DNA from 3 places in the Microbispora sp. CA-102843 genome. Region 3 is predicted to be linked to each of the others. Evidence: riboswitches for the same ligand, from Rfam matches in the RefSeq annotation. Region 3 holds a riboswitch; each other region holds the start of a gene.

Region 1 (3,227 bases), 5.1 Mb from region 3:
ACCTGCGAGATCTGCCGGGCCGGCTACCAGTCCTCCTGTGTCCGGCGGGAACCGATTGGGCTGCTCGGCGCCCAGGCGGAGCGGCTGCGCGTCCCGCTCGCCGACGGCACGCTCGTCGCGACGCCGGAGGTCCCCGGCGACGACCTGATCCCGAGCTTCCTGGCCGCGTCCGACGTGCTCGGCACCGGCTGGTTCGGCGCGGTGGCCGCCCAGGCCGGCCCCGGCAAGACGGTGGCGGTCGTCGGCGACGGCGCCGTCGGCCTGCTCGCGGTGCTGGCGGCCAAGCAGCTCGGTGCGGAGCGGATCATCGCCATGAGCCGCCACGAGCCGCGGCAGAAGCTCGCCCTGGAGTTCGGGGCGACCGACATCGTCACCGAGCGCGGCGACGACGGCGTGGCGAGGATCAAGGAGCTGACCGGCGGGCTGGGCGCGCACTCGGTCGTCGAGGCGGTCGGCACCCAGGAGTCGATGCTGCAGGCCATCCGCTCCACCCGCCCGGGCGGGCACGTCGGTTACGTGGGAGTGGCCCACGGTGTCGTACTGGACGGCACGGAGCTGTTCTTCTCCCACGTCCACCTGCACGGCGGCCCGGCCCCGGTGCGCCAGTACCTGCCCGACCTGATCGACCTGATCTGGAACCGCAGGATCGACCCCGGCAAGGTCTTCGACCTCCACCTCCCGCTCGACCGGGCCGCGGACGCCTACAAGGCCATGGACGAGCGCCGCGCCGTCAAGGCCCTGCTGCGCGTGTGATCCCTACACCGATGAAGGAGAAGAAATGGAGATCGTGAAGCGGCCCCCGACCGGAAAGCTGCCCGCGCGGTGGTTCACCGGCGACGCCTGGGCGGACGTGATCTACCGGGGCGAGGAGCCGTCCCGGGCGCGGGCGAACATCGTCCGGTTCGCACCCGGCGCGCGCACCGCCTGGCACTCCCACGGCTTGGGGCAGACCCTCTACATCGTCGAGGGCGTCGCCCTGATCCAGTCTCGCGGCGGCGAGATCCTCCAGGCCCACCCCGGCGACGTGATCTGGACGCCTCCGGGTGAGGAGCACTGGCACGGCGCCGCACCCGACCGGTTCATGGTCCATCTGGCGCTGTGGGAGACCGACGACGTCTCCTGGCTCGACCACGTCACCGACGCCGAATACACCGGCCCGCGCGTCAGCGCCCGCCCCTGACCTCTGCGACCGTGTCCGGGTTCCGAGATCACAACCCGAGGGCAGCGGTGGCTCCGCCACTGGGCACACAAAGGGCGCGTAACCACTGTGACGCGACATGTTGGGTGTGACTTTTCTCAGCCCCCTATATATGGTGGTCGCTGCAGCTGGTTCGGCCGTCCATCCAGGACGGCCGAGGCAAGAGGGAACCCGGTGCGAGTCCGGGACTGCCCCGCAGCGGTGAGTGGGAACGACCGTTGTCACATGCACTGGATCCGGCCTACGGGCGATCCGGGAAGCGACAACCAGTAGGCAAAGCGGCGATATGGCCGCGCCGCCCACGAGTCCGAAGACCTGCCAGCGCGCCGTACACCGAGTGAATGGGTGTGCGGCCGGTCGGAGGCCGCGCGGGACGGCCGATGGCTCTGGCGCGCCGCTTTCGCATGCTCGCCGGAATGCCTCCTGCGCGCTGTCTCGGGCCTTGGGGACCGAGTTCGCGAGGAGAGAGCTGTGACGGTCACAGGGGTGTCACCGGACGGGGTGTCGTCGGTGGACGCCGAGCGGCAGGTTTCCATGCCGCGACGGGTGCAGATGCACGTACGCAAGCGCAACGGGGCGAGCGAGCCGGTCGACGTCAACAAGATCGTCCGAGCTGTGGAGCGCTGCGCGGACGATCTCGCCGACATCGATCCGCTTCGCGTGGCGACAAAGACGATCAGCGGCCTGTACGACGGGGCCACCACCGCCGAGCTTGATCGGCTGTCGATCCAGACCGCGGCGGAGATGATCGGCGAGGAGCCGCAGTACTCGCGGCTGGCCGCCAGGCTGCTGGCCGGGTACATCGACAAGGAGGTCCGAGGCCAGGGGGTGGCCTCCTTCAGCCAGGCGATCCGGCTCGGGCACGCGCAGGGGCTGATCGGCGACGCCACGGCCGACTTCGTGGCCGCGAACGCCCGCAAACTCGACGACGCGATCGACCTCAGGGGCGACCTCCGGTTCGAGTACTTCGGCCTGCGCACGGTGTACGACCGTTACCTGCTGCGCCATCCCTCCACCCGGCTGGTGCTGGAGACCCCGCAGTACTGGCTGCTGCGCGTGGCGTGCGGCCTGGCGACCACGCCGGCCGAGGCGATCGGCTTCTACCGGCTGATGTCGTCGCTGGCCTACCTCCCCAGTTCGCCGACCTTGTTCAACTCGGGGACGCGCCACACCCAGATGTCCTCCTGCTACCTGGTCGATTCCCCCCGCGACGAGCTGGGCTCGATCTATGAGCGGTACGCACAGGTGGCGCAGCTGTCGAAGTTCGCCGGAGGGATCGGCATCTCCTGGTCGCGGGTGCGTTCGCGGGGAGCGCTCATCCGGGGCACCAACGGGCACTCCAACGGCATCGTGCCGTGGCTGCGGACTCTCGACGCGTCGGTGGCCGCCGTCAACCAGGGCGGCCGCCGCAAGGGCGCCGCCTGCGTCTATCTGGAGACCTGGCACCCCGACATCGAGGAATTCCTCGAACTGCGTGACAACACCGGCGAGGACGCCCGCCGCACCCACAACCTCAACCTCGCCAACTGGATCCCGGACGAGTTCATGCGCCGGGTCGAAGCCGACGCGATGTGGTCGCTGTTCGACCCGAACGAGGTCCCGGAGCTGCCCGACCTGTGGGGAGAGGACTTCGACGCCGCCTACCGCGCCGCCGAGGCCGCCGGCCGGTACGTCCGTCAGGTCAAGGCCAGGGACCTGTACGGCAAGATGATGCGCACGCTGGCCCAGACCGGCAACGGCTGGATGGCCTTCAAGGACGCGTCCAACCGGCTGTGCAACCAGACCGCCGAGTCCGGCAACGTGGTGCACCTGTCCAACCTGTGCACGGAGATCATCGAGGTGTCCGGCGACACGGAGACCGCCGTGTGCAACCTCGGTTCGGTCAACCTCGCCGCGCACCTCGCCACGCACCCTGCCGGAAGCGAGATGGACTGGGAGCGGCTGCGCGCCACGGTGCGCACCGCGGTCACCTTCCTCGACCGCGTCATCGACATCAACTACTACCCGAGCCCGCAGGCCGCGGCCAGCA
Region 2 (3,227 bases), 5.1 Mb from region 3:
GAGATCGTCACGCTCACCCGGGGTCTGACGCGGGGCACCCGCGCCATCGCCGCCGACCTCGCCGACAACCGGGCGGCGCTCGAGTCCCGGGCGACCTCCACCCTCACCCGCAACCCGGCCGTACGCGCCCGCGCGGCGGCCGTGACACCGCAGGACGTCCGGCGCGCCCAGCCGTACGCCGAACGGGCGCGGGCACAACGCGCCCGGCTGGAGCTGCCGCTGGTGCCGACCACCACCATCGGCTCCTTCCCGCAGACCGCCGAGCTGCGGACCGCCCGCGCCGACCTGCTGGCGGGGCGCATCGACCGGGACGCCTACGACGAGCGGATCGCGGCCGAGATCCGCGAGGTCCTCGCCTTCCAGGAGAAGGCCGGCCTGGACGTCCTGGTGCACGGGGAGCCCGAGCGCAACGACATGGTCCAGTACTTCGCCGAGCGGCTCGACGGGTACATCGCCACCCGGCACGGCTGGGTGCAGTCCTACGGCACGCGTTACGTCCGGCCGCCGATCCTGGCCGGGGACATCTCCCGCCCCGAGCCGATGACCCTGCGCTGGACCCGGTACGCCCAGTCGCAGACCAGCCGGCCGGTGAAGGGCATGCTCACCGGCCCTGTCACGATGCTGGCCTGGTCCTTCGTCCGCGACGACCAGCCGCTCGGCGACACCGCCCGCCAGGTGGCGCTGGCGCTGCGCGACGAGGTCGCCGACCTGGAGGCGGCCGGTGTCGCCGTGATCCAGGTGGACGAGCCCGCCCTGCGCGAGACGCTGCCGCTGCGGGCCGCGGAACGGCCCGCCTACCTGAGCTGGGCTACCGAGGCGTTCCGGCTGGCCACGGCAGGGGTACGGCCGGAGACGCAGATCCACACCCACATGTGCTACGCGGAGTTCGGTGAGATCCTCGCGGCGATCGAAGATCTCGACGCGGACGTGATCAGCCTGGAGGCCGCCCGCTCGCACATGCAGGTGGCCCATGAGCTGGCCGAGGCCGGGTATCCGCGCGAGGTCGGGCCAGGGGTCTACGACATCCACTCCCCCCGAGTGCCGGGGAGCGAGGAGCTGGTGTCCCTGCTGCGTACGGGCCTGGAGGCCATCCCGGCCGGTCGGTTGTGGGCCAACCCCGACTGCGGCCTGAAGACCCGCGGCTGGGCCGAGGTCCGCCGTTCGCTGGAGAACCTCGTCACGGCCGCTCGCGAGATCCGTGCCGAAGTGGCCGACCACCCGCGGGCCTGACACGTCCCCGGTCCGGCACGGCTGAACACCGTGCCGGACCGGGATCACCCGACTGCGGTTGCGCATGCGTCGTATGCGACCATGGTCGTGAAGGCGACGGCGGAACGAGGAAGCCGGTGTGAATCCGGCGCGGTCCCGCCACTGTGATCGGCGAGCGAACCCCGACGACGCCACTGCCCGCACGCGGGTGGGAAGGCAGGGGCGAGCTTCGACCCGAGAGCCAGGAGACTCACGCGGTCGCCTCCTCGATGAAATTGGGGCGGATCTCCCCAAGAGAGGACGGTGGTCGCCATGCCATGCAACCGGCGTGACGCCCTTCTCCCTGCCCGCGGCACGGCTACCGGCTTCCCGGGCGGCTGTTTCATGCCTGACGGTCGTGAAACCCGCCGCCGTGCCGGGCTCTCGTGGTGATCCGGCTCCTCGCTCGCCGCGTCACGCTGTCGAGGAACGGCGGTCGCGGCCCGTTCACAGGAGACCACCGATGGGTATCCCCCGCCCGATCGGCGGCGCGTTGCTCGCCGTCCTACCCGCGATCCTTCTCACCACGGCCGCCTGCGGTGGCACCGAACCATCCGCGTCGCCCGCCACGGGCGCGGCGACGGCCGACAGCCGCTGCGTCACCTCCTACGACGCGAACACGGACTACTTCCCGGTCAAGCAGACCCTGAGGCACGCCACCAACTTCACCCTGACGTACGCGAAGAACTACCAGGTCGTCACGGTCAAGCAGCCCGCCCCCAACGCCAAGCCGGAGACGTACGTGCTGGTGCGCTGCGGCACGCCCGCCCCCCAGTTGTCGGGCGAACTCGCGGGCGCGGTGACGATCGAGACACCCATCGAGTCGCTCTACTCCGCCTCGACCACGCACCTGCCGTTCATCACCGAACTGGGTGTGCTGGACCGGCTCAAGGGGGTCGCCTCGGCCGGCTACATCACCTCCCCGGAGGTGCTGGAGCGGGTGAAGTCCGGTGCGGTCACCGAGTACGCCTCCGGGCAGGAGGTCGACACCGAGAAGGTGATCGGCGCCAAGCCCGACGTGCTGATGACGCAGGGCACCGAGGACAAGGCGTACGGTCCCCTGCGCCAGGCCGGGATCAAGGTGGTCGCCAACGCCGAGTGGCTGGAGTCCACCGCGCTGGGGCGCGCCGAGTGGATCAGGCTGATGGCCGCGCTCACCGGCACCGAGGCCAGGGCGAACGAGGTGTTCGGGAAGATCGAGTCCGACTACACGGCGCTGGCGGCCAAGGCCAAGGCGGCCACGCCGGTCACCGTGCTGCCCGGCCAGATGTACCAGGGCCAGTGGTCGATGCCCAACGGCGGCAGCTACGTGGCCGGGCTGATCAAGGACGCCGGCGGGATCTACGCGTGGGCGGACGCCTCCGGCTCCGGCAGCACCACGCTGGACCTGGAGGCGGTGCTGGCCAAGGCCAAGGACGCGAAGGTCTGGCTGGCCCAGGTCAACGAGTGGAAGTCCCTGGCGGACGTGGAGAAGTCCGACGCCCGCTACGCCAAGTTCTCCGCCTTCGAGACGGGCGAGGTGTGGTCGGCCAACAAGACCATGGGCCCGGGCGGCGGCAACGACTACTGGGAGCGCGGCGTCGCCCGGCCCGATCTGATCCTCGGCGACCTGGTGGCGATCCTGCATCCCGACCTCGCCCCGGGCCACGAGTTCACCTTCTACCAGAAGATGACCAGTTGACCGCGGCGGCACTGACGGCTGTCCCGGCGGCGCACCGCCGCCGGGCGGTGGTCCTGTCGATCCTGGCGCTGGCGGTGCCGGTCGCGTTCGCGCTGGCCGTCACGCTCGGCTCCACCTCGATCCCCCTGTCCCGGGCGCTGCCCGCGCTGCTGCGCGACGGCTCGGCCGACCCCGCCGTACGCGAGATCATCTGGACGGTACGGCTTCCGCGTGCGATCACCGCCGCTCTGGCCGGAGCCGCCCTCGGCGCGGCCGGGGTGCAGATGCAGACGTTGTTCCGCAACCCGCTGGCCGAGCC
Region 3 (3,227 bases):
CATGAGGGCTGGTCGGGGGATGAGGACGCCCGCCGCCGCTTCGCGCGGGAGATCGCCGCCGCGCGGCGGGTCGCGCAGTTCTGCGTGGCCCGGGTCCTCGACTTCGACCTCGACGGCCCGCGGCCCTACGTCGTGAGCGAGTACGTGGAGGGCCCCTCGCTGCAGCAGGCGGGACGGCGGTCGGGGCCCGCGCTGCACCGGCTGGCCGTGGCGACCGCGACCGCACTCGCCGCCGTGCACCAGGCCGGGATCGTCCATCGCGACTTCAAGCCCGCCAACGTGCTGCTGGGGTCCGACGGCCCGAGGGTCGTCGACTTCGGGGTCGCCCGCCATCTCGGCGCGACCACGGCGAGCGGCAGCATGGTCGGCACGCCCGCCTACATGGCGCCCGAGCAGATCGCCGGCGAGCCGCCCGCGCCCGCCTGGGACGTGTTCGCGTGGGGCTGCGTGATGGTGTTCGCCGCCACCGGCAGGCCGCCGTTCGGCGACGACGCGCTGCCCGCCGTGCTGAACCGCGTGCTCACAAAGGAGCCCGACCTCGGCGACCTGGAAGAGCCGTTGCGCTCCATCGTCGCGCTGGCCCTGCGCAAGAACCCCGCGGAGCGCCCGGGCATCCTCGACCTCACGATGCGGCTGCTCGGCGCGGTTCCGGAGGGGACCTCCGGGGACGTCCCGGGCGTGCTCGCCGCCACACGGCCTCCCGCGTATCAGGGGCCGGACACCGTCCCCGCACGGCACGGCGCCGGCCGCCGCCGGGGGCTGCTCGCGGGGGCGGCGGTCACGCTCGCGGCCGCGACGACGGGGGGCGTGCTGCTGTCCGTGCTGCCGTCCGAAGGCGCCGCCGGCGGTGACGCGCGGCACACGGCGGTCGCCGCCGTCACGCTCACTCCGGCGGCGGGTCCCCATCCCTCACCCAGCCCGTCAACCAGTCCCTCTCCCAGCCGGACGCCCGCCGCGCGCGAGCCCCTGCGCTTCACCGCACGCTTCGCGGGCGTGTGGCGCGGCAGGGTGGACTACCAGCCCGGCGCGTACGACACGCTCGTGCTGACTGTGCCGAAGAGCGGCAGCACCGTCACCGAGCAATTCGTCGACTACCGGTGCGTGGGCACGTCCAGGCTTCAGGTGGTCAGCGGGACGACGGTGCGGCTGAAGCGGGTGTCGATGCGGGGCAACTGCGTCCGCAACGGCACGATCTACCTGACGGTCCACGACAACGGGACGATGACGTTCGACTACAACGGGCACGGCGAGAACAAGTGGACGAAGAACGAGCCGTTCTACATGATCGCCACACTCAAGCGCACGTAGCGCCCCACTTGCGGCATATCTGACACCGAGGTGTATGTTGACCACCGTAAGCGACGGACGCGGAGGAAGCCGGTGTGAATCCGGCGCGGTCCCGCCACTGTCACCGGGGAGCGACCCTCACCCACGCCACTGCCCAGCACGGGCGGGAAGGCTGGGGGAAGCGCCGATCCGGGAGCCAGGATACTCCGGCCGTCGGACCTTCTACCGGGGGCGCGGACACCCCCAGGGGGGACATGCCATGGCCCGGACAGGCCTGCGCAGACGCGCCTCACTGCCGGTTTCGCGCTCCACCGCCTGACGTGGCGGCCGGCGGCGGCCTGCTCGTCGCGGGCACCACCTCCGACGCGGGGAAGAGCGTGCTGGTGGCCGGCCTGTGCCGGTGGCTGGCCCGCCGCGGCGTACGGGTCGCGCCGTTCAAGGCGCAGAACATGTCACTGAACTCCTACGTCACCGCCGACGGCGCGGAGATCGGACGGGCGCAGGCCGTGCAGGCGGCCGCCTGCGGGCTGGAGCCGACGGCCGACATGAACCCGATCCTGCTCAAGCCGGGCAGCGACCGCCGCAGCCAGGTCGTCGTGCGCGGAAGGCCGATCGCGGACGTGGACGCCCTGGAATACCGCGCGCGCCGCGACGAGCTGCGCGCGATCGCCGTGGAGTCGTACCGGCGGCTGGCCGACGAGTTCGACGTGGTGGTCTGCGAGGGGGCGGGGTCACCTGCCGAGATCAACCTCCGGGCCGGGGACATCGCGAACATGGGGCTGGCCAGAGCCGTCGGGCTGCCTGTGCTCGTCGTGGGCGACATCGACCGCGGCGGCGTCTTCGCGCACCTGTACGGCACGGTCGCCCTGCTCGACGCCGCCGACCAGGCGCATATTTCCGGTTTTATTGTGAACAAGTTCCGGGGCGCGCGAGAGCTGCTCGCGCCTGGGCTGGACATGATCGAAGGGCTGACCGGACGCCGGGTCTACGGGGTTGTGCCGTGGCTCGACGGGCTTTGGATGGATGTCGAGGACTCGCTGTCGCTCGACAACCGGCCCGTCGACACGGGGAGCGCGGCGGTTGACGGCGCGTTGCGGGTGACCGTCGTGCGCTATCCGCGCATCTCCAACTTCACCGACGTGGACGCACTGGCCGCCGAGCCGGGGGTCACGGTCGGCTTCGCCACGTCACCCGCCGCCTGCGCCGACGCCGACCTGCTGGTTCTGCCGGGCTCGCGAGCCACGGTGCACGATCTGGCCTGGCTGCGCGACACCGGCATCGCCGACCTCGTCGCCCGCAGGACGGGTCCGGTGCTGGGGATCTGCGGTGGGTACCAGATGCTCGCCCGCACCATCACCGACCATGTGGAGTCCGGCGCGGGCACGGTGCCCGGCCTGGGGCTGCTCCCCGCCGACGTCGTGTTCGGGACGGAGAAGACGCTCGGGCGGCCGGTCGGCGAGGGCTACGGGCATCCAATACGCGCGTACGAGATCCACCACGGGATCGTCACCCGCGACGGCGGTGAGCCGTTCCTCGACGGGTGCCGCGCCGGAAACGTGTGGGGCACGACCTGGCACGGCGCGCTGGAGAACGACGGGTTCCGGCGAGCCTTCCTCGGGGAGGTGGCGCGGGCGGCGGGGCGGGAGTTCCAGGGCGACCCGTCGCTGTCGTTCGCGCGGCTGCGGGAGGCGCGGCTGGACGCGCTCGGGGACCTCGTTGAGCGGAACGTCGATACCGACGCACTGGTCTCGCTCATCGAGAGTGGGCCCACGCCGGGCCTGCCGACCCTGCCGCCCGGTGCGGTCTGATGCTGATCATCCGCCAGGCGGGGACGCCGGGCACGCGGCGCGCCTGTTTCCCCGCGCCGGAGGAGGGCGATCCGTCGGGGCTGGCCCAGGCCGCCGCCGCACTGGCCCTCCCCGACGACGCGCTGGTCTTCT

What was found. Region 3 has a riboswitch for cobalamin ahead of ACQEVJ_RS21150 (cobyric acid synthase). Riboswitches for the same ligand answer to the same signal wherever they lie in the genome.
Region 1: it holds a riboswitch for cobalamin, as region 3 does, so the genes downstream of both, ACQEVJ_RS45300 (ribonucleoside-diphosphate reductase subunit alpha) here and ACQEVJ_RS21150 (cobyric acid synthase) in region 3, are expected to answer to the same signal.
Region 2: it holds a riboswitch for cobalamin, as region 3 does, so the genes downstream of both, ACQEVJ_RS45325 (ABC transporter substrate-binding protein) here and ACQEVJ_RS21150 (cobyric acid synthase) in region 3, are expected to answer to the same signal.

What each region holds. Positions count from the first base shown of each region.
Region 1 covers NZ_JBNJNF010000001.1:9,687,862-9,691,088, forward strand. The annotation lists gene ACQEVJ_RS45290 (zinc-dependent alcohol dehydrogenase family protein) at 1-753, shown strand, start outside; gene ACQEVJ_RS45295 ((R)-mandelonitrile lyase) at 779-1,180, shown strand; cobalamin riboswitch at 1,310-1,535, shown strand; gene ACQEVJ_RS45300 (ribonucleoside-diphosphate reductase subunit alpha) at 1,670-3,227, shown strand, end outside.
Region 2 covers NZ_JBNJNF010000001.1:9,696,310-9,699,536, reverse strand. The annotation lists gene metE (5-methyltetrahydropteroyltriglutamate--homocysteine S-methyltransferase) at 1-1,230, shown strand, start outside; cobalamin riboswitch at 1,296-1,480, shown strand; gene ACQEVJ_RS45325 (ABC transporter substrate-binding protein) at 1,712-2,929, shown strand; gene ACQEVJ_RS45320 (iron chelate uptake ABC transporter family permease subunit) at 2,926-3,227, shown strand, end outside.
Region 3 covers NZ_JBNJNF010000001.1:4,577,331-4,580,557, reverse strand. The annotation lists gene ACQEVJ_RS21155 (serine/threonine-protein kinase) at 1-1,308, shown strand, start outside; cobalamin riboswitch at 1,371-1,494, shown strand; gene ACQEVJ_RS21150 (cobyric acid synthase) at 1,608-3,095, shown strand; gene ACQEVJ_RS21145 (histidine phosphatase family protein) at 3,095-3,227, shown strand, end outside.